DNA from 2 places in the Leminorella grimontii genome. Region 1 is predicted to be linked to the other one. Evidence: predicted binding sites of a transcription regulator. Region 1 holds the regulator's gene; the other holds the start of a gene.
The links. The regulator sigma-54, encoded in region 1, starts transcription at its own class of promoters, with help from an activator protein. The targets are predictions, from matches to a motif close to GTTGGCACANNTTTCGCTNT.
Positions count from the first base shown of each region.

Region 2: a site for sigma-54 is predicted at 5,392-5,411, ahead of norV (anaerobic nitric oxide reductase flavorubredoxin). Genes of this name have one in related genera too.

Region 1 covers NZ_CP146357.1:3,314,268-3,325,717, reverse strand. The annotation lists gene V8L73_RS15365 (cytochrome c3 family protein) at 2-433, opposite strand; gene V8L73_RS15360 (flavocytochrome c) at 449-2,041, opposite strand; gene V8L73_RS15355 (HAL/PAL/TAL family ammonia-lyase) at 2,051-3,727, opposite strand; gene yjgA (ribosome biogenesis factor YjgA) at 3,926-4,483, opposite strand; gene pmbA (metalloprotease PmbA) at 4,628-5,968, shown strand; gene rnk (nucleoside diphosphate kinase regulator) at 6,053-6,460, opposite strand; gene rapZ (RNase adapter RapZ) at 6,727-7,599, opposite strand; gene ptsN (PTS IIA-like nitrogen regulatory protein PtsN) at 7,769-8,305, opposite strand; gene rpoN (RNA polymerase factor sigma-54) at 8,326-9,762, opposite strand; gene lptB (LPS export ABC transporter ATP-binding protein) at 9,787-10,512, opposite strand; gene lptA (lipopolysaccharide ABC transporter substrate-binding protein LptA) at 10,559-11,077, opposite strand; gene lptC (LPS export ABC transporter periplasmic protein LptC) at 11,067-11,450, opposite strand, start outside.
Region 2 covers NZ_CP146357.1:3,458,568-3,470,017, forward strand. The annotation lists gene V8L73_RS15990 (TonB-dependent receptor) at 1-1,398, opposite strand, end outside; gene V8L73_RS15995 (DUF1869 domain-containing protein) at 1,819-2,001, opposite strand; gene V8L73_RS16000 (DUF1971 domain-containing protein) at 2,004-2,357, opposite strand; gene V8L73_RS16005 (DUF1971 domain-containing protein) at 2,389-2,715, opposite strand; gene norW (NADH:flavorubredoxin reductase NorW) at 2,767-3,900, opposite strand; gene norV (anaerobic nitric oxide reductase flavorubredoxin) at 3,897-5,345, opposite strand; gene norR (nitric oxide reductase transcriptional regulator NorR) at 5,533-7,047, shown strand; gene V8L73_RS16025 (autotransporter outer membrane beta-barrel domain-containing protein) at 7,462-10,200, shown strand; gene V8L73_RS16030 (DUF4822 domain-containing protein) at 10,288-10,770, opposite strand; gene cptA (phosphoethanolamine transferase CptA) at 11,043-11,450, shown strand, end outside.

The DNA.
Region 1 (11,450 bases):
ATCAGGGTTTCATGTTCGGGTACTTGAACAGGTGGCAGCTGTTGCAATAGACCTGAGACGGCTTGTGTTCACTGTGGCAGGCGCTGCAGGGAACGTCTTTACCGTAGTGGATGGAGTTGTGCGGATTGGGCTCAGGATGACCCTCTTTAGACTTTGGCTCCGTCAGCGCGGCAATCTGATCCAAACTGCCGTGGCAGGTCAGACAGTTGCCGTCGTCCGGCGGCGTTGCGGGCGTTTTGGCTCCGTGGCAAAGCTGACAGCTGGCGTCGCGCCCCGTGGCCGCCAAGGGCTGGTGGTAGGGTTTTATCGTCATGCTGTCGAGCTTTTCCTGGAAGGCGCGGGCATCGTTGACCGATGCATTATCGCCCTGAGCCCAGCAGCTGGCGCAAAACAGCAGCGCCAAAATAAAGGCGATTCGTTGATATAAAGACATTTTCTCTCCCATGGCTCAGGCGTTATCAACAAACAGAGGCGTCGCGGTTTGGGTCGCGACGTGCGCACCGGCGACTCGCCCGAGCACCAGCCCGTCGGCGATGGCGCAGCTGCCGAGTCGGCTTGCACCGTGAGGACCGCCGGTAACTTCTCCCGCGGCGTAAAGCCCGACGATGGGCTCGCCGTTAAGGGCATTGAGCACCTGACCGTTGACGTTGATCTGCACGCCGCCCATGGTGTAGTGCACCTTGGGCCAAACGCGGACCGCCACGTAGGGGCCTTCCGCCAGCGAAATGGCGCGGGAGACGTCTTTCCCCATGGGGTCGCCGCCGCCGTTTTTTACCGCTTGGTTATAGGCGTCCACCTCTTTTTGCAGGTTGTCATAGGGAATTGAAAAATGGTCGGCCAGTTCTTTTAGCGTATTAAACTGCCAGGCTACGTTGTACTTAAGGGCTGCGGGCAGGCTTTGCGCCAGCTTGGCGCCCTCAAGGTTGGTAAAGCACACCGGGTAGACCGGCTTGCCGTTCGCGTCCCGCTGAGCCAATATGGCGTCTTCCCGCGCTTTGCGGTCCGCCAGCTCGTTGGTAAAGCGCTTGCCGGTACGAACGTCAACCATAATTCCCATCGGATAGCCGGCGATGGTGTTGAACTGGGAAACGTTGCCGAAGCCTTTCTCGTCAGGGGACGACCAAGGGCCGAGCTGAATCAGATCCAACTGTACCGGCGTCGCGCCGATGCCCAGCATGGCGAGCAGCCCTTCCGCCGTCGCGCCGGGATGGTTGGTGGTATCGATGTCGCTGACCAACTGCGGATCCTGTATCTGGCGGAAGCGAAGGTCGTTGCCGAAGCCGCCGTTGCACATGACGACGCCGCAGCGAGCGCCATAGTTTCTGAGCGTGCCGCTGCTCTCATCGGGGAAACGGTAGTCGTCCCGCGCCTGTAGCCCAATCACCCGGCGTTTGTCGTCTTGAATGAAGGATTCAAACTTGCAGCGGTTTTTGAAAATGACGCCCATCTTCTGCGCCGAGTTGCGCAGCGGCATGACGATGCCCGCGCCGGAGCTTTCAACGGTTTGCAGCGTGCGGGGCACCGAGTGGCCGCCGAAGTGCTGAACGAACGGCTTGTAGCGAACGCCGTGCTTGATGGTGAACTCATAGGCTTCCTGCGTGCCGTTGACCAACACGTGAAGAATGTCGTGATGGTTCAGCCCGCGCCCGGCTTTCAGCATGTCTTTGTACATCAGCTCCGGCGAATCTTCGATGCCGGCTTCTTTTTGCAGCGGGGATCCGGCGACGGCAAACGCGCCGCCGTTGATGGTGGAGTTGCCGCCGTAGACCGCCATTTTTTCGATAACCAGCACGTCAAGGCCGCGGCTCTTGGCTTCCAGCGCGGCGGCGAGGCCGGCGAAGCCGCTGCCGACCACGATGACGTCGTAAATCTGGTGAAAGCGCGTCCTCCCTCCGGTGACGGTTTCGGGCACGTTTACCGTGACCGATTGCGCCTGCGCGCCGGGTAACGCAAGCCCCATCAGGCCTCCCGTAGCCAGTAACGCCCCCTTGGTGAGAAAATCGCGCCGCGCCGACGGGCGCTCTTTTTTACTGTGGCTCATGACCCGCTCCTATTTTTGCACCGGGTAATCGGCAACCAGCGCTGCGCCGTTTTTAATGTCGTCGCTGTAGATGCGGTCCTGGTCAACAAACGGGACGACTTTGCGATAGGCCTGATACAGCGCCTGGGTTTGCTGGCCCATCTTCATCTCCGGCATGACTTTCTTGCGAAGGTCGATGGCCTGCGTCGAGTGCAGAAGCTCCAGGCTGTAGATGGTCGTGACGTTGTCGACGATGCGCTGCAGGCGCTGAGAGGCGTACAGATTATTGGTAAAGGTATCTTCGATAGTGCCCGCCATCACCTGGCCGTCCAGCGAGACCGGATTGGCCAGATCGACGTTTTCAGAGTGGAGCGCGACCTGTGGCTTTTGGATGGCGCCAAAGGCGTGCCCGGGGTTGCCTTCCGCCGTCAGGAAGCGGCTCAAGCCGGTGAAGTGGTCGTCAGACAGGTGAAGCGTGCGCTGTACGCTGTTGTGGGACAGATGGGCCAACGATACCGACAGCTTCTGCACCGCCAGCGCCAGAGGCAGCGGTTCAAAGTTGGAGGTCGGGTAAATCGCGCCCTTAATGTCTTTGCCCTTCACGTAATACTGCTTCACCTGGCCGTTTTGCGCGTACTCTTCGCTGGCGTCAAGAATCACCGCCGGGTTGTCATCGGAGCTGTTCATCTGGATGGACAGCATTTCCTGCGCGTTAGCCAGATCGCGCTTGGCTTCGTTGAGCGCAAATACGGTGGTGCGGAAAGAGAGCGGATCCTGAAGCGGGCGCTTTTCGTTGGGCTGCCACAGGTAGGAGCCGGTTAGCGCGTCGCGAATGGACTTGGCGCTGTCGGCCAGGCCGGGGAACGGCCGAACGGAGATGCTCTGCGGCAGCACTGGAGAAACGTTGCCGTTAAGGCCTTCTAAACTCAGGCCAAACACCACCGGCGTCACGTTGACGACCTGCCCCGCGTTCATAATCGCTTTGGCGGAGTAGGCGGTAGAGATTGAATTGGTGGAAAGGATGGAAAGGGCGTCTTTACCCATCGGCTCCAGCGGTTTAATGCCCGCGTTTTTCAGCGCAACGGCGGCGGGGATGGTCTTGTTATCTACGATAACCCGCCATTCTCCCATCATGGCGTCGCCGATGTGGGAAGCCAGCGTGATGTCCGCTTCGCCGACGGAGCCCTGTGAGGGAACGACCGGCGTAATGCCCTTGTTGAGGAACTGCTCATACAGTTCGGCGACGTAAGGCTGCGCGCCGGTAGCGCCGGTCAGCATGGTGTTAAGACGAATCACCATCGCCATTCTCACCAAATCGACGGGCATATCCGGCCCTACGCCCGCACCGTGAGCGCGCAGCGCGTTGCGGTTAAAGGCGCGAGAGGCATCCAGCACCTCCGGGCTTAGCTTGCCGTGGGCGTCGAACAGCGATTTGTCTTTATTCAGACCTACGCCGACGGTCAGGCCATAAACGGGTACGCCCTGTTCAGCGGCCAGCATCAGCAGCTCGTTAGAGCGCTTCATCTTTTCCATCGCGCCTGTGTCTATCTTGACAATTTTTCCCTGCGCGGCAACGGCCCAAGCGTCTTCCAGAGTCAGGTTTTTTCCGTTAAGTACGACGGCGTCGGCCGCCAAAACGCTTCCACTAAAAGTCACGCCCATGGCCAGAGCGCAAACGCTAAGGGTTGTAGTCGTCTTGTTTTTCATTTTAAGTCCCCATAATAAATTTGGGGATATTCTAATTATTTATAGGTAGTCAGACTTAGAGCCCGATGACGCATTGAGCGTGAGGATTTTTGATATTTCGTGAGAGATGCGGAGCGTTTAACACTGTGGAAAAGAAAAATAAACAAACGGCCGAAAGAGCGCTCTCTCGGCCGTTTGTTTCGGGCTAAAGGTGGAATGCTACTCGTCCTGCTCCGCCAGCTCTTTAAGGTATTGGAAAATTTGCCGGTACGCTTTAGGCGGCTTGTTGCCCGCGCGCTCTTTTTGCGCGGTTCTGACCATTGAGCGCAGCTGCTGGCGATCGCCGTTTGGATAGAGGTTTATCACCTCAGTAATGGCGTCATCGCCGCCGTCGATCAGGCGATCGCGCAGGCTTTCCAGCTTGTGGAAAACGACGACCTGCTGGTTGTGGCGGTTTTTAAGCTTATCCAGCGCCGTTTGGATTGGCTCGACGTCTCTGGCGCGCAGCATTTTGCCTATCAGCTGGATCTGGCGGCGGTAGCCCTCTTTTTTGATGCGCTGGGCGAGATCGATAGCGGCGCGCAGGTCTTCGTCAAGAGGGATGCGCTCTAATGCGTTTTTCCCAAGTTTTACCAGCTCTACGCCCAGATCCTTAAGCGCTTCGGCATCCCGCTTAATTTCACTTTTGCTGACCCATATAATCTCTTCGTCTTCTTCAGGCTGGTCACCGGGAAGGGGATCGTCGAGCCACTGCTCGTCATCTTTAAATTTGCTCATCTTGTCATCTGGCCTGATTCTGAAAAATCGGCGTTAGCCGTCACATGTGCTAATAGTAACAGGTTGTCGACGATGTGCGAAATTGTGCTCGGATCCTGTTAAACTGTGGTCATCTTTTTTTAAGACCATGGCGAACCTTGAAGTATGAGCATTGTGAATCAGGTGGCAGAGCAGCGTAAAGCGCTGGAACAGGCAGTAGCCCAGGCGCTGGAGCTGGCTAAGACGGCATCCGACGCGGCGGAAGTCAGCGTGACGAAGTCAACGGGGATTGGCGTTTCCACCCGCTTTGGCGAGGTGGAGAACGTTGAATTCAACAGCGACGGGGCGCTCGGCATTACGGTATTTCACCAGCAGCGCAAGGGCAGCGCGTCGTCTACGGATCTGAGCCCGGATGCGATTGCGCGCACGGTTCAGGCGGCGCTCGACATTGCTCGTTACACCTCCGCTGATGCCTACTCTGGCATTGGTGAACGCGATCTGATGGCCTTTGACGCGCCGGATCTGGATCTGTTTCACCCCGTTGAGCTTGACGCGGAACGCTTCATCGAACTGGCCGCTCGGGCCGAGCGCAGCGCGCTAGAAGCCGACCCGCGCATTACCAACAGCGAGGGCGGCAGCTTTAACAGCCACTATGGCGTAAAGGTCTACGGCAATAGCCACGGCATGCTGCAAAGTTACTGCAGCAGCCGACACTCTATGTCCTGCTGCGTTATCGCCGAGCAGGACGGCGACATGGAGCGCGACTACGCTTACACTATCTCCCGCGTGGCGTCCGATCTTAAGAGCGCCGAGTGGGTAGGGCAGGAGGCCGCTCGCCGCACGCTGTCCCGTTTAAGCCCGCGCAAGCTGCCCACGATGCAGGCGCCGGTGATGTTCAGCGCCGAAGTGGCGACCGGGCTGTTTGGCCATCTGGTTTCGGCCATCAGCGGCGGCAACGTTTATCGTAAGTCCACCTTTTTGTTAAACGAGCTGGGCAAGCAGATACTGCCTTCCTGGCTTACGATTAGCGAACGTCCGCACATCCTGAAAGGGTTGGCCTCAACGCCGTTTGACAGTGAAGGGATCGCCACGCGCTCTCGCGAAATCGTCAACGCCGGCGTGCTGGAAACCTGGCTTTTGACCAGCTATTCGGCCCGTAAGCTCGGCATGACCAATACTGGCCACGCGGGCGGCATTCACAACTGGCGGATTGCCGGGCAGGGGCTGGGCTTTGACGCCATGCTTAAGCAGATGGGGCGCGGTCTGCTGGTGACTGAACTCATGGGGCAGGGCGTGAGCACCGTTACCGGCGACTATTCCCGCGGCGCTGCAGGCTTTTGGGTTGAGAACGGCGAAATTCAGTATCCGGTCAGCGAGATTACCATTGCCGGCAATCTGAAAGAGATGCTGCGTAACATCGTTACCGTTGGGGACGACGTTGAGACGCGCAGCAACATTCAGTGTGGTTCGGTACTGATTGAGCAAATGAAGATTGCGGGCGAATAAAGCGCCTTTCTTGCGGTAAAAAATTACGATAAAAAAATGGGCCGATGCAAACCGCGCGGCCCATTTTTTATTGTCGGTTTTTCGTTACTGGTGTTCGCCGGCGGCTTCCGGCTGGTGCAGCAGTTCCAGCACTTTAATTTTCGTGACCGTACCGTTGGGCAGATGCCAGCTGATGTCAGCGCCGACGCGAAGGCCGAGCAGCGCGGCGCCGATAGGCGCCATTACGGAAAGCTGTTCGTTGCTGTCCGTCAGGGCGTTAGGGAATACCAGAGTTCGCACCCGCTCTTCCTGATTGCTGAGATCGATAAAACGAACGCGGCTGTTCATGGTAACCACGTCGGCCGGCATCTGCTCGGGGGCGACGATTTCTGCCCTGTCGATTTCTTCAGTCAGTGCCTGAGCCACCGGCGATGAAGCGAACTCAGGGCGTTCAAGCAGCATATCGATACGCTCTGCATCCAGTTCATTGATGATGATGGTGGGTTTAAGCATACATTACTCCGATAATATCCTTGATGAAGTCCCAATTAACGTTGTGCGGGCTCTAAGCAAAACAAAACCCCCGCAGCTTAATGCGGGGGCTTAACGTAAGTTGCAACCCGATTATCAATAGGTATTAAGCAAATTAAAACGATCGGGATCGCATAATAAGCCATCCGATCGCCGCGTAACGTAAAATTCGTCAGCGCGGAAACGTGTGTTAACTCTGTGCATCATATCAGCAAAGTCAGGGAATGGCTAACGGGTTATTTTTTGCTTTAACCGCCGCTTTTTCCATCAGTTTTACGCTTTTCCAGCGTGCGGTGGCGGGACTGGACGTTCTTCCCGCGCGAGCGGAAATAGTCCGCCAACTGCTCAGCGACATAGACGGAACGATGCTTGCCGCCCGTACAGCCGATGGCGACCGTCAGGTAGCTGCGGTTGTTGGTTTCCAGCATCGGCAGCCACTGCTCCAGATAGCTGCGGGTCTGATAAATGAAGTTGTGAACTTCCGTGTGTCGGTCCAGAAACGCGGCTACCGGCTTGTCGAGCCCGGTCATTGGGCGAAGCTTGGGATCCCAGTGGGGGTTAGGCAGGAAGCGCACGTCAAACACGTAGTCGGCGTCGATGGGGATGCCGTGCTTAAAGCCGAAGGATTCAAACACCATCGTCAGCTCGCGTTCGCGCTTGCCGAGCAGGCGGGCCCTGAGCATTTCGGCCAGTTCGTGTACGGACATTTCGGCCGTGTCGATAATCAGGTCGGCCCGCGAACGCAGAGGCTCAAGCAGGGCGTCCTCTTCGTCAATAGCGCTCTCAAGCGACAGGTTTTTATTCGACAGCGGATGCAGACGACGGGTGTCGCTGTAGCGGCGGATAAGCGTATTACGGTCGGCGTCTAAAAACAGAAGCTGGGGCGTGAAGTCGCCGGGCAGGCCGTTGAGCACCTCTTCCAGGATCTCTGGCGTTTCAGGCAGGTTTCGTACGTCAATGCTGACGGCGGCGGACGTTTCTCGCTGAGAGAGCGTTTCCGCCAGCTGCGGCAGTAGCACCACAGGCAGGTTGTCGACACAGTAGAACCCCATATCCTCCAGCGCACGGAGCGCGACGGATTTACCCGAGCCGGAACGGCCGCTGACAATCATCAGCACCATGTTACTCTTCCCCTTAGTGATCGTAATACGAGGTTAATCTACGGTCGGCTGTGCTATCGCTCATCGCCGCAGGATAATTCGTTTGCCTTCATTGGCACTGTATACGTATATAGCGATAACGTTTTCACTCTACATGACAAAAGCAACTTTATGCCATCATTTTGTGTCATTACTTCTCATCATGCGATTCATCAACGGACGAATCTTCTTCAGGCTTCGGCGCTTCTTCCTGAGCGTCCGTCGCACCGGCCAGCAGCTGGTACAGCTCTTCGTCCGTCTGTGCGATGCGCAGCTGGCGGCACAGGGTTTTATCGCTAAAACGTTGGGCAATTGCTGACAGCGTTTCCAGATAGCTTTGGCACTCGCCCTCAGGCACTAAAAGCGCGAACAGGATGTCGACCGGCTGGTTATCCGCCGCGTCGAAGCTAACCGGTTGCTCAAGCGTAATAAATACGCCAACGGCGCGGGTGGTGTCTTCTTCCAGCTTGCCGTGAGGGATTGCGACGCCTGCGCCGATGCCGGTTGTGCCCATGCGCTCACGGCTGAGGATAGCCTCAAAAACGGTGGCGACAGGGATATTTAGCTGCTCGGCGGCCAGCTCGCTGATAATTTCCAGCGCGCGCTTTTTGCTGGAACAGTGAACCGCGCAGCGCGTGCTTTCAGGCTTGAGAATGGCGCGTAGTTGTGTGGTGGATAGCGTGCTCATCATTTATAGCAACCGTTGGCTCAAACCAGCTGCTTACGCAGGTTTGAGGGAGGAATGGACAACGACTCTCGGTATTTTGCCACGGTCCTTCTGGCGACCATAATTCCCTGTTCCGTTAGCATATCGGCGATTTTACTGTCGCTGAGCGGCTTGGAGGGATTCTCGGCCGAGATCATTTTTTTCACCAGCGCACGGATGGCGGTAGAGGAGGCTTCGCCGCCGCTTTCGGTGCTCACATGGCTGGAGAAGAAGTATTTTAGCTCAAAAATGCCGCGCGGGCTGTGCAGATATTTTTGCGTAGTCACCCGTGAGATGGTGGACTCGTGCATATCAACGGCCTGGGCGATGTCTGCTAAAACCATGGGCTTCATAAATTCCGGCCCTGACTCGAAGAAGGCCTCTTGGCGCTCCACGATGCATTCCGTTACCCGTAGCAGCGTATCGTTACGGCTTTCCAGGCTTTTTATCAGCCACTTTGCGTCCTGCAAATGGCTGCGGATATACTGATTATCGCTGGCGTTATGCGTGTTGGTCATGGCGGCGTAGTGCTGGTTGATGCGAAGCCGCGGAACGCTTTCCGTATTGAGCTCCACGCACCATTTCCCCTGAATTTTACGCACTAGGACGTCGGGAATGACGTATTCCGATTCGCTGGCGTATATCGATTGGCCGGGGCGCGGATCGAGGCTTTGAATAAGCTGCATCGCTTCTTTTAGCAACGATTCGCTGATTCGAGTCAGTTTTAGCAGCGTTCTAAAGTCGTGATTGCCCAGCAGGGTCAAGTGCTCTGAAACGATCTCACACGCCTGCGTAAGCCCCGGGGTGTTTTTATCCAGCTGGGATAGCTGCACCAGCAGGCATTCGCGCAGGTCGCGCGCGGCGACGCCGACCGGATCGAAGCGTTGAATGCGCTTAAGCACCGCCTCAATTTCTGCGATGTCTACCGCTTCATCTTCCTGCCCCAGGCTTTCGGCGATGTCTTCCAGCGGGACGGTAAGATAGCCCGCATCGTCGACGGCGTCGATGATGGCGACGGCGATAGCCTTATCCAGCTCGGTAAAGGGGGTGAGATCCATTTGCCATATCAGATGGTCCTGAAGCGTCAGCGTGGTCTCGCCCTGAAAGACGGGCAGCTCGTCGTCCCCGTAGTCGTTGCGGGTGCCGGAAGGCGTACCTGCGGTGTAGATTTCGTCCCAGGAGGCGTCCAGCGGGAGGTCTTCGGGAATATCCGACTGTTGCAGCGCGTCGCTGGTGTCAATATTCTCCATCTCGGGCTCTTCGCGCGCGTCGATTTCGTCGTGGGCGTCAGCCTGTTCAAGCAGCGGGTTGCTCTCCAGCGCGGTTTGAATCTCCTGCTGTAGCTCAAGCGTCGACAGCTGCAGCAGACGAATGGCCTGCTGTAGTTGGGGCGTCATGGTTAACTGTTGGCTTAGCCTGAGCTGTAAACCTTGCTTCATAGTACCGCTTTACGTCTCTTTTGCTTAAAGTCTGAACTCGTTGCCCAGATAAACGCGCTTAACGTGTTCGTCTTCCAGAATAGAAGAAGGCGTACCGTGCGCAATCAGATGGCCTTGGCTTACGATATAGGCGCGTTCGCAGACGTCCAGCGTTTCGCGAACGTTGTGGTCCGTTATTAGTACGCCCAAGCCGCTGTCGCGCAGGTGCTCGATGATCTTTTTAATATCAATGACGGAAATCGGGTCAACGCCGGCGAACGGTTCATCCAGCAGGATAAACTTGGGGTTGGCGGCCAGCGCGCGGGCGATCTCTACCCGACGGCGTTCACCACCTGACAGGGACTGCCCCAGATTCTTGCGCAGGTGATCGATATGAAACTCTTCCAGCAGCTCGTTGGCGCGGTCTTCGCGCTGTTGGCTGTTTAAATCGTTACGAATCTGAAGCACTGCCATCAGGTTATCGTAGACGCTCAGACGCCGAAAAATAGAGGCTTCCTGCGGCAGGTAGCCAATGCCGCGGCGGGCGCGGGCGTGCAGCGGCAACAGGCTAATGTCTTCACCGTCGATAGCGATAGAGCCTGCGTCGCGCTGCACGATGCCGACGACCATATAAAAGGTCGTTGTCTTTCCCGCGCCGTTAGGCCCCAGCAGGCCAACGATTTCGCCGGAGTTGACCGTCAGGCTGACGTCTTCTACGACGCGGCGGCCTTTGTAGGCTTTTGCCAGATTCTCTGCTGTTAGTGTTGCCATGCGTTATCGTTTACTCTTCTTTTCGTCACGCGCAAGCGCGCCATGGTTAATTCTTTTTCTGCAGCTGGGACGGCACCAGAATGGTGGTGACGCGCTTGCCTTTGTTACTAAAGGCTTCCATCTTCTGCTCTTTAACTTTATAGGTGATTCGGTCGCCCTGTACGTTGCTGTCCAGCTGTTCAAGGTAGGCGTTGCCGGTCAGGTCGACAAAGTCGGTCGCCAGCTCATAGCGCAGCTTCTGACCGTGCCCCTTCACCGGCTTGCCGTTGTCTTGAAGCTGGTAAAAGGTCACCGGATTGCCGAAAGCTTCCACGACCTCTTTGCCTTTCTCGTTTTCAGGGCGGGTTACAACGACTTTGTCTGCGCGAATGTCGATAGAACCCTGCTTGACGACCACATCACCGGTAAAGGTAACGACGTTACCCGTCATGTCCAGCGACTGTTGGGCTGACGTAATGTTGATCGGCTGGTTTGTGTCGTCCTTTAGCGCAAACGCCGACGTGCTGGTCAAAAGCAGTGCGGCGGCAACAAGCGCCGAGCGTCCGACGTTAGGGTTACGGTGCATTTTTGTTACCGGCTTTTGGTTGAACTTCATAATAGGTTTTTACCTTTTCAATCAGCTTAGCTGTTTTACTGCGCAGGTTTCCGCGCATCTTCATCCCTTCAGAGGTAAAACTTGCCCCATAAAGCGTGACGCGATCGTCAGAGCTGATATCTTGCGTCGTCAGGTTGATATCAGCGTTGTCTGTCTTGATTTTTTCCAACTGCGAGGTGGCCGTCAGGCTGTTGACCTCCACATCGCCATACAAATAAAGCATGCGGCTTTTTGTCAGTTTCGCACGGTTTGCCCGGATCGACCAGATGGCGACCTGCTCTTTATCGAATACGATCATCACCGGGCTGGTAAACCAGGTGTCTTCCGGCTTGGCGTAGTATTT
Region 2 (11,450 bases), 140 kb from region 1:
GGTGGTGATCGTCCCCTGCCCCGTCACGCCGCTGATGCCGTCATGTAACTGGGCAAGAGAAGGCGTTTTATAGCCGGTGCTGACGCCGCCTTTGAGGGTCAGCTCATCGAGCGCGTTCCAGACTAAGTACGCGCGCGGGCTGACGTGCCCGCCGAAGGTGTCCTGATATTCATAGCGAGCGCCGTAGGTTAAGGCCAGCGAATCTATAAGGTGCCATTCGTCTTCGCCAAACATCGACCAGGAGTCCTGTTCAAACTTGCTGCCGCCGTTGGCCAGCACGATCCCGTCTTTCATCTGGGCGTTCCAATACTCACCGCCGACGGTGAGCAGATGGCTTTCTCCGACGGGCATCAACAGGTTGGTATCCACGATGACGTTGGTGTTTTTCAGCAGGCGCTTATCGCCCACCTTGTCAGAACCTGCGGGAACCGACGACTTGGTGATAAGCCGCCCTTTATTTTCCGTTTCGTTATACGAGACGGTGGAATTCCAGGTCGCAAAAGAGAGCTGATTCGTGCTGCCTAGCGTCGCCTTGCGGCGCTGGTAGCGCAAGGTATCCTCATAGCCGCCGGAAGCGCCTATCGTGCCAAGCTGACCGTCGCCGTTGTCGTATTTTTGGTTAGCGATTTCGCCGTCAAGCCAAAGGGAATTATTCTCATCCCACTGCCAGGTCATCTTGGAACCCAGATTGTAATTGTCAGACTTGACCGGGTTAGGCCCGCGGTTGCTCAGCTCCGCGCCGGTCGATGAGGACTCGACGTGAGAAGCGTCGCGACGGAATATCGTGCCGCGCAGGGTAAGCCCCAGCTGGTCTTCCACCAGCGCACCGCCGGAATAAAAGGAGAATTTGGAGCTGTCGCCATAGGCGGTATCTTCCTGAAAGGTATGCTCAAGCGTCGCCGAGCCGGACCACTCCTTGGGCGCTTTCTTGGTAATGATGTTAACCACCCCGCCCATCGCGTCAGAACCGTAGAGCGTCGACATCGGTCCCCTGATGACCTCGATACGCTCAATGGCGGATATCGGCGGCATAAAGCTGGTATTCATGGCGCCGAAGCCGTTGGGCGTCACGTCGGAAGTCCCGTTTTGTCGAATGCCGTCGACGAGGATCAGGGTATAGCTGCTGGGCATGCCTCGAATACTGATATCCAGCCCGCCGGTTTTGCCGGTAGTGCTGTTCACGTCAACGCCTTCAACGTCGCTTAACGCTTCGGCCAAATCAGAATAATTACGCTGGCTTAGATCTTCCTGGCTGACGATTGAAACGCTTGCCGCCGCGTCTTTAAGCTTCTGCTCGTACCCGGATGCGGTCACGACCATAACGCTGTTATCGTCGGCAGAAATGGCGGGAGCAGAGGCGATGGCCGTTAACGTTAGGGCCATTGTTTTCTTTAACATTTTTATATTCTCTCGCTGTGGTTGAAAAAGCATTTAATGCAACGCATGTCCATAAGTCCGTCTGATTATATATTTCAGTAAATAAATGTAAATAAAAATCATTACCATTCTCAACCATAATGACTTATAAAATAAAGGGTTTTTACTGGGTGATGTTCATGGATGAGCATAAATACGGTGAAAAAACGCTCTACGGCTCTTTTTTCGCCTTTAAATAAAAGCGTTGCATTCGGTGCTTTTTGAGGGCTGACGTTATTATGAGAAGAATTAACGCCAAGCGAATTTATATGAAAAATCCGACGTCGGCAGATAATGAAAAAGAGAAACTGCGGCTGGGTGCCAGGCAAGAATACGGGGCCAGAGCGGCCCCGCATATGCTGACTAATACATCAGAGATACGGCTATTTTCAGCGCGGCCAATCACCAACCACAAACCTCATTTTCACCTTCCATATCGTAGGCGCGCACCGTATTCACCAGGTCTTTAAGGACGTCGGCGGCCACTTCCGGCACCAAGAGCGCAAGCGGCGTCTCAGTTTTGTAGTCAACGGAAACGCCGCTGTCGTTATTGGTGACTGTCACCGTATAGGTTGATGTGCTCATGGTTACCCCCTGTGAGTATTCACTACTTTTCCAAGGCCTGCGCCGCTGAGATCCGCATCCGGTTGCGCGAAAAAATCGATGTTAAAATAGGTGTCTTCCGTCAGCAGCTCGATTCGATGCCACTTCTGCGGCGGCGAAATGCCAAAAGAACCGGCCTCAATAACGAGCTCCAGATCCGGCTCCGCCGCATCGGCGTCAGAAAAGCCAAAATACTTCACGGCGCCCCGCATCACAGAAAGCCGCCCATAAACGCCCGCTTTCGTATTGTGATGGGCAAGAAGCGCCTTCGGGACGGTATCTTTATCCCAGAAGGGCGTTGCTCGCGTGTGCATAAAATTTTCAGGAATAGGTGTCATAACTTCACCTCCGTTTTAAACGGTTAAAATCTCACGCCGACGTCAAGACTGTCGGGTCGACAAAAAAATCGATGTTGAAACAGGCATCATCCGTTAAAAGCGCAATGCAGTGCCATTTTTCAGGCGGGAATACGCCGAAGCGCCCGGCTTTAATGACCATTTCGCATTCAGGCGTTGCGCACTGCGCGTCTGAATATCCAAGATATTTCACAGCCCCCCGCATCACCGACAGGCGAGGATAAACTCCGGGCCGGGTTCCCTTATCAAGATGGCGCAGGAAAAGCCCCTCGGGCGCCGTCGCTTTATTCCAAAACGGCGTAGAGCGGGTATGAATAAAGTGGCTCGGGATGCGTTCCATAGTGAATCTCCTACGTTTTAGTGAGAAACGGGCGCGGCCTTCATGAGGCATTCAGGCGGGCATCGCCTTCAGTAATGCAAACGCCTCTTTCATGCGATCTTCGCTGACGACAAAGGCGCGAAGCTGACCCTGCGCATCAAGGCCTTTGGCCACCATCCCTTCCAACTCAGCGCTGATTTGCCAGCTCAGGTCGCGGCGGCTGGTTTCTCCCGCCAGATGCAGCGGCATAGCCGGCGTTTTTACCTTCACCAGCATGGCCGGCAGTTTGAGCGGCGCCTCGCCCCCCAGCAAATTCTTCGCCAAATACATTGCGCTAAGCTGAATGGGCTGAAGGAAGGGCAGCACCTGGCCGTTGATTTCCGCACAGTCGCCCAGCGCATAGATATCCGGGCAGCTGGTTTGCAGGAGACTGTTCACGACGATGCCCCGATTTACCTTTACCCCCGCGCCTTGGGCCAAAGCGACCCGCGGGCGCAAACCGGTCGCAGCAATCACGACGTCAACCTCAACGCTGCGGCTGCGGTCAAATGTGGCGACGACGCCGGTTTCCGTTTGCGCTAACGACCGCAGCTGCGAACTGAGCAACAGATGAACGCCCATTTCCGTAAGGCGATGCTGTAAGCGTCCGCTCACTTCCGGCAACATCAGCGATGCCAGAATGCTGGCGGCGCTGTCCACAACGGTCACTGCTTTTCCGGCCCGACAGAAATCCATGGCAAGTTCAGAACCAATCAGCCCGCCGCCGACAATCAGCACCCGCTGCGCATTCAGCAGGCGAGACTCGCAGTTGCGGTATTCCGTCTGGCTGTTCAACGTCAACATCAGCTCATGGCCTGGAACCGGCGGCACGCAGGCGCTGGCCCCTGTCGCCAACACCAGCCTGTCGAATTTCCACTTTTGCTCCTGCCCTATGACTTCGCGGGCGTCGGCGTCAATTCCCATTACTCGAGTAAAGGGAAAGAGCCGCAGGTTGTACTGTGCGGCGAACTCGTCCGCCGTTTGGCGGGTAAGATCGTCCGCGCGCTGGCCCAGACTGATAACGTGGCTAAGATCGGGCTTGTTGTATTCATCGATGCTGTCGTCGGCGATCACCGTAACGGGGACGTTCGTATCCTGTTTGCGGATATTTTTCACCAGCTGGCGGGCCGCGAAGCCCGAGCCGATAATCACAATGCCGTTGTTCATTTTGCCTCCGAAGCCAGCTCGTCAAAGACCTCTTTTCCCAAAGAACACTCTGGGCACAGGAAGCCGTCCGGCACCTCGCTCCACGGCGTTCCCGGTTCAACGCCCTGCATCGGTTCGCCTTTCGCAGGATCGTAAATCCACTGGCACACGCTACACTGCATGCGGGGCCCTAGCTGAGCCGCGGCGGCGCAGGCACATCCGTCCTGAGCTGCGGCTTCAGCCTGCGCATCGGTCGTTTCCGGCAGCGGTGAAAGCGCCCACTGGCGGGCAACCTCTCGGCCGTGCTCTCGGCATGCTTCCAGCGTGTCTAAATCCGGGCGCCACTTGGCTTTCAAAGAAATGGTGGTTTCAAAGCCGGCGTCCATCAGGCGAGTCTGGATACGGTCTACCGCGCCGCCGTTCCATCCGTAGCTGCCGAAGGCCGAGGCCTTTTTATTGCGAAAACGCAGGCCGGCCATTTCCTCCAGCATGCCCGCCACTTTAGGCATCATGACGTTGTTCATGGTGGAAGAGCCCACCAGCACGCCCTTAGAGCGAAATACGTTCGTCAGGACGTCGTTCTTGTCACTGCGGGAAATATTAAAGATCTTTACCGCAACGCGCGGATCCACGTCGTTGATCCCCTGCGCAATCGCGTCCGCCATCATGCGCGTATTGTTAGACATGGTGTCGTAGAAAATCGTAATTCGGTCTTCCTGATAGTCGTTCGCCCACTCAAGGTAGCGTTCAACGATCTGTAGCGGATTATCGCGCCACACCACGCCGTGGGACGTTGCAATCATATCGACCGGCACGTTAAGACCGAGCAGCTCGTTCACTTTCGGCGCCACCAGGCGGCTAAACGGCGTCAGGATGTTCGCAAAATAGCGCTGACACTGTTCAAACAGCTCGATCTGATCCACTTCATCGTTGAACAGGCGTTCGTCACAGTAGTGCTGGCCGAAGGCGTCATTACTGAACAGTACGGCGTCGCCCGTAATATAGGTCATCATACTGTCGGGCCAGTGCAGCATCGGCGTTTCAATAAAGATAAGCTTTTTGCCGTTGCCGATATCCAGGCTGTCGCCGGTTTTCACGACGTTAAAATTCCACTCCGGGTGGTGGTGGTGGCCGTTAATGGAGTCAATGCCGTTAGCGGTACAGTAAATCGGCGTATTCGGAATGTAGGACATCAACTCCGTCAGCGCGCCGGCATGGTCTTCTTCCGCGTGGTTGATAACGACGTAGTCAATGTCTTCCAGATCGATTTCCGCACGCAGGTTCTGTACGAACTCGCGGCTAAACTTATGGTCGACGGTGTCTATCAGCACGTTCTTTTCTTCACGGATGAGGTAACTGTTGTAGCTGCTGCCCCGCAGGGTCTTATATTCGGTTCCGTGAAAATCACGAACCTCCCAGTCACGCTGTCCGACCCAGTGGATATTGCTTTTTACATGGATAGTCATAACGGCCTCATCAATAATTAAGATTTATGGAACAGATACATGTCTATAATCAACATCCGTGCCAAACTTTTAATTAATTGATTTACATGATTATCTTAAATTTCTGGTCTTTAATGACTGTCAAAATGACTTTTAAGAAAATAGTCAATATGACATTATTGCGGTCATATTGACTATGGAGACATCGATGAGCTTTTCAGTAAACGCACTGGCCAAAATCGCTATTGAGCTGCAAAGCAACGTCGGCCATCAGGACCGCTTCCAGCGCCTGATAACGACGCTGCGCCAAATCCTAGGCTGCGATGCCTCCGCTCTCTTACGCTATGAAGACCGACAGTTTATTCCCCTCGCGATTGACGGGTTGGCAAAGGACGTTCTGGGAAGGCGCTTTATCATTGAACAACATCCACGCCTTGAGGCGATAGCCCGCGCGGGAGACGTCGTACGCTTCCCATCGGACAGCGACCTGCCCGACCCTTACGACGGCCTGATCCCTGCACAGGAAAACCTTAAGGTTCACGCCTGCGTAGGCCTGCCCCTGTTTGCCGGACAGAACCTTATCGGCGCGCTGACCCTCGACGGCCTGGAGCCAGAACGGTTTGACGCCTTCAGCGACGAAGAGCTTCGTTTAATCGCCGCATTAACCGCCGGCGCGCTAAACAACGCCCTGTTGATTGAGCAGTTGGAAAATCAGAATTTGCTGCCGGGGCCAACGGCGCCGTCTTTCGGCAGCGGCAGCCATACGGAAACGATCGGCCTGTCGTCCGGCATGATTGATTTGAAAAAACAGATCGATATCGTCGCTGCTTCCGATCTGAACGTATTGATTATCGGTGAGACCGGCACCGGTAAGGAACTGGTCGCTAAATCCATCCACGAGCTGTCTCCTCGATCAGTAAGCCCTCTGGTCTACCTTAACTGCGCGGCGCTGCCCGAAAGCGTGGCGGAAAGCGAACTGTTCGGCCACGTTAAAGGCGCCTTTACCGGCGCAATAAGCAACCGCAGCGGCAAGTTTGAAATGGCGGACAACGGCACGCTGTTTTTGGATGAAATCGGCGAACTAAGCCTCTCACTTCAGGCTAAGCTGCTGCGCGTACTCCAATATGGCGATATACAGCGCGTCGGTGACGATCGCAGCCTGCGGGTGGACGTTCGGGTGCTGGCGGCGACAAACCGCGACTTAAGAGAAGAGGTTCAGGCAGGCCGATTCCGAGCAGACCTTTATCATCGCCTGAGCGTTTTCCCCTTAATTCTGCCGCCGCTGCGCGAACGCGGAGAAGACGTAATTTTACTGGCAGGATTCTTTTGCGAGCAGTGCCGCGCGCGGCTTGGCCTGTCGCGAGTGGTGCTAAGCCAGACCGCGCGCGCCAAGCTAATCAACTACGACTGGCCCGGCAACGTGCGCGAACTGGAACACGCGGTTTATCGCGCGGTTATTCTTGCCCGAGCAGGAAAACCCAAAGACGAAATATTACTGGAACCGGCTCACTTTACTCTGCAAAACGAACCGACGGCCAGGCCTGAAACCCCTGAAGCTCCGGCGCAGAACGTCAATCTTCGAAACGCAACGGCGGATTTCCAGCGCCGGCTGATTACCGACGCCCTGAAACAGCACGACCAGAACTGGGCGGCCAGTGCGAGGGCGCTGCAGACCGACGTTGCAAACCTGCATCGCCTTGCTAAAAGGTTAGGGCTGAAGTAGAGAAGCTCTCCTCGTTAGCGTGCGATCCCCGTATGAATACCAATCATTTAAGGTGCTGCCTTACAAAGGCGGCGCTGGTTCTATCTCATTTAATAGATCACGTTTCGGTCATCTCCGCTTTTCCTAATGCCTCCACCCCACCCAATCGCTCTCTGCAAAATTAGGAATGCAATGCATTTAAAAACATAAAATACAAAACAAACAACACGTTAATTATTAATTAAGCTTATAGGGCAAAGCAAAAGAACACTCAAAAAAGTTGTAATATCAAGAGAAACGCCTGCATACTAACCTTGCGCGACAGAGTCGTGAAATCAGCCTTCGATATTAGCAATTAATATACCGAGATCTTAAGGAATTGCGGCGCCCCCACTTTTATCGCCGCCAGGACAAATAAAGGAACTTAATAAGGATATGAAGATAACTAATAATGCGCTAATAAATAGTTCAATATGCACAACGGCATTATTTTTATTCAGCACGACAGCATACGCAGCCTCAATAAACCTTGTTGACGGCCAAGAGCATTACCTCAATAACGAAACCTATACTGACGGCGGACAAGGCAACGGGGCCCTCAAGGTCTTTGGCCAGGGAACCACCGCGATAGGTGATTCGCTAACGCTTCTACCTACGTCATACAGTTCCGGCGGCGCATACGCGGGAAGCGGCGGAAAAATCGTTCTTACCAACAGTACGGTAACGTCAGACAACGCCAATGACTCCTTCGTTTATGCTCTGTGGGCAAGATGGGACAACGGTAACGCCCAATCCACCATTGAAGCAGCGCAGACAACGGTAACCACCGCCGGCTCAAGCAGCCACGCCGCCGTTGCTCAAAGCGGCGGCTATATAGCGTTACGCGACAGCCATCTGACAACGTCGGGTTCCGGAGCCGCCGGCATTTTTTCTACCGGTTCAGGAACGTATACCGGGCTCCCTTCTTTGGTAGACGCTGACAATGTGACTATCGAAACCACCGGCAGTTTAGGCTTCGGCGCTCAGCTTACCGACGGCGGACGCCTTACCTTCCGCCAAGGAGAAATTAAAACCCAAGGGCAGCAAGGCATCGGCGTAATGACTTATGGAGCCGGCTCCGAGGCTCGCGTCATCGACAGCAACATTACCACATCGGGCGAGGACAGCGTCGGCATAGCAGCACAGCTTAATAGCGCCATCACGATGACCGGAGGGAAGATTGAAATACAGGGTGGCGGCGCAACGGCAATCGCACTTGCAAAAACCGGCTCGACGATACGTCTGAGCGCAGTAGACGGCCTCGCTTCACGCGATGCGGCTGTTGGGCTATCGGTGTTGACCGGCGGAACGATGACGGCCTCAGACGGTAGCCGAATTCGGGTCACGGGTGTTGACAGTACCGCGCTCAGCGTTAAAAACGGCGGAGACATCACCATACGCTCAAGCGCGGTAGAAGCTCTGGGGCAAGGCTCTGTAGGACTCTCCGTTAAAAATGACGACATGACCACGCAGGCTCAGCTTACGCTGACGGACAGCACGCTAAGGGCGGAAAAAGCCGCGTTTGAGATTGAGAGCGGAAACGCAAAACTATCCCTGAATAATGCTTCCGTTGAGGCTCAGTCCGGCATTATTCTCGATCTCGAAGGTAAGGCCCCTGGTACTGCCTCTGCCGTCATCGACAGTGCGGCTTCTCGGCTAAGCGGCGATATTCGAGGCGCATCGCTCGACCTGAACATGAGTTCAGGCTCCGTTTGGGCAGGAAGCGCCCACAGCGACAGCATAAGCGGCCGCTCGCCAAACGTCGTGATAAGCGACAGCCGCTGGAACCTGACCGGTAGCTCTGGCCTGGATAAGCTGACGCTCAACAATTCTACGGTCGATCTTTCCCATGCGCAGTCCGGCAGTGGCTACTCTACGCTGAGCGTCGCCCATCTGAGTGGCAACGGCTCGTTCGTTTTACGTACCGACATTGTCGGTGACGGTATCAACAACGCGGGCGACAGGCTGGTAGTGACGGAAACCAGCGCTGGAAACCACTTATTAACCATAACGAACCGCGGCAGCCTGGCGACCACCGGCAATGAGGTATTAACGGTAGTGGAAACAGCAGACGGCGCCGCAAGCTTCACGTCCACCTCTCAGGTGGAATTGGGAGGCTATCTGTACGACGTGCGCAAGAACGGCAACAGCTGGGAGCTGTACTCTTCCGGCGCTTATATTCCACCAACGGATCCAACTCCGGAGGAAAAGCCAAAACCGCCCGTCACAACAACGGCGGACGCCGGCGGTAACTACCTGAACGTCGGCTATCTGTTGAACTATGCCGAAACCCAGACGCTGATGCAGCGTATGGGCGACCTGCGTCAAAGCGGCGAGCGGGGTAACGCGTGGATGCGCGGGTTCGGCGGTAAGTTCGACGCCTTCGCCAGCGGCAAGCTGAGCGGATTTGACATGACCTATAGCGGAACGCAGCTGGGCTTCGATAAACGCGTTTCCGCCGAAACGCCTCTGTACATCGGCACGTTTATGGGCCTGACCCGCGGTTCACCGGACTACCGTAGCGGAGACGGCACAGTGCAGTCTCACCACGTGGGCCTTTACGCAACCTATATGGCGGATAGCGGTTTCTACATTGACGGCATCGCCAAGCTTTCCCGCCTGAAAAACTCGTTCAGCGTGATGGACAGCCAAAGTAATAAGGTCAGCGGCAGCGGTAGCTCAACGGGCGCCAGCGCTTCGGTAGAAGTCGGGCAGAGGCTCAGTCTTAGCCTGCCGGGCAACGGCTTCTATATTGAGCCACAGGCTCAATTCACCTACGGGCATCAGACCGCAGCGCACATCAACGCCAGCAACGGCCTGAGGATCCGTCTTGGCAGCTACGAGTCAATGATTGGCCGCGTCGGCACGCTGTTTGGCTATGAAACAGCGGTAGGTAATAGCAAAGTTGACGTTTACCTGAAAACGGGGCTAGTCAGAGAGTTCGACGGCAACACGGCCTATAGGCTGAACGGTTCACGCGAAGCGCACGGCTTCAAGGGAAACTGGTGGAACAACGGATTGGGGGTTAGCGCCAGCATAAATGATGCCCATGCGCTTTATGTGGAAGTTGACAGCTCAACGGGCAACCGATTCGACCAGCGTCAAGTTAACGGCGGATACCGCTTTAGTTTCTGACCGTTCCCCGTAATAATCGCCCGTTAAAGCGGGCGATTATCTTTATTCTCAACCTTTAGGCGATGGCGAAACGGCGTTGAGAATCAGTCATTTTTTTACTCTATGAACGATGTCGAAATAGTCGTTTTTATTGCCCTGCTCAGGATAGATCCTGTAAGTATATTCCTCAGGAGTTACCTTGACGTTTTCAACCACGCGGGTAAACAGAACGTCGCCTTTGTCATTCTTTGCCGTCAGTGAACGGCTTTTACCATCGTCGCTGAATGACCAGTCGCCCTGCATCTTAGGCTTGCCGTCAAGGGTGGTCATTTTAAACGTGCCGTCGGGATAGTATTCCGCTACGCCAAAAAAGTTGGTAACCCGCTTGTCTTCCGCGCTTACGCTTTTCTTATCCTGATTCAACGCTTCGGTCGTTACCCAAACCTTACCCACCATAATTTGCTCATAGGAATTTAGCTTGCTCTGCGCGGCCTTTTGCTGGCTCTCTGTCTGAGAGGAAGCAGCATGAACCGTAAAGGCCGTAACGGATGAAATAGCCAACAGCGCAGGGATTAATATCTTTTTCATCATATCTCCTAAGTGGATATACAAAATACACATGCAACGCTTTTATGGTTTAGAGTATATAACCCGCATCAATAATAACAATATCATTACATTCATTTACATTTAAACAACATTATCTTTCTTAAGGTTGTATTAATAATTAGGTTCTAACCTACCGGAGAAAAGCATTTCCTTGGGCATAGCCCCGGCATTAGCTGTAGCTATTCTTTTGCATTCGGGCACTTCGCTGACGCTATTTAGCCTGACCGCCTGATAACCTTAAGGTATTTATATTTATGCTTGCGACATTCAGCGCCAACCCTTTGTTCAGCTGGAGTGCCTTAGGATGGGCGTTGCTCTATTTTTGGTATTTTTCTACCGTCCTACAGATAGTCGTGGTGCTTCGCCGCCAGAGCGGTGGAACCGGTTTTCGCGATTCGCTCCTATACAGCACGCTGTGGTTGATCCCTGCGCTGTTATTTCCTGACTATATGGCGCCGCTGGCAGCGGTCATCGGGGTGATCCTATGGGTCGGCTCCGTTGGCGCGTTGGTCTACTACATGATTTACGGCAGCGAATTCTCGCAGAGCGTGCTGTTTATCATGTTCGAAAGCAATCCGGCGGAAGCCGGCGAGTACTTTAAACAATATTTCCGCTGGCCGATTGTTGTCGCCCTGCTGGCTTATACTGCCGTTGCCGTGTAT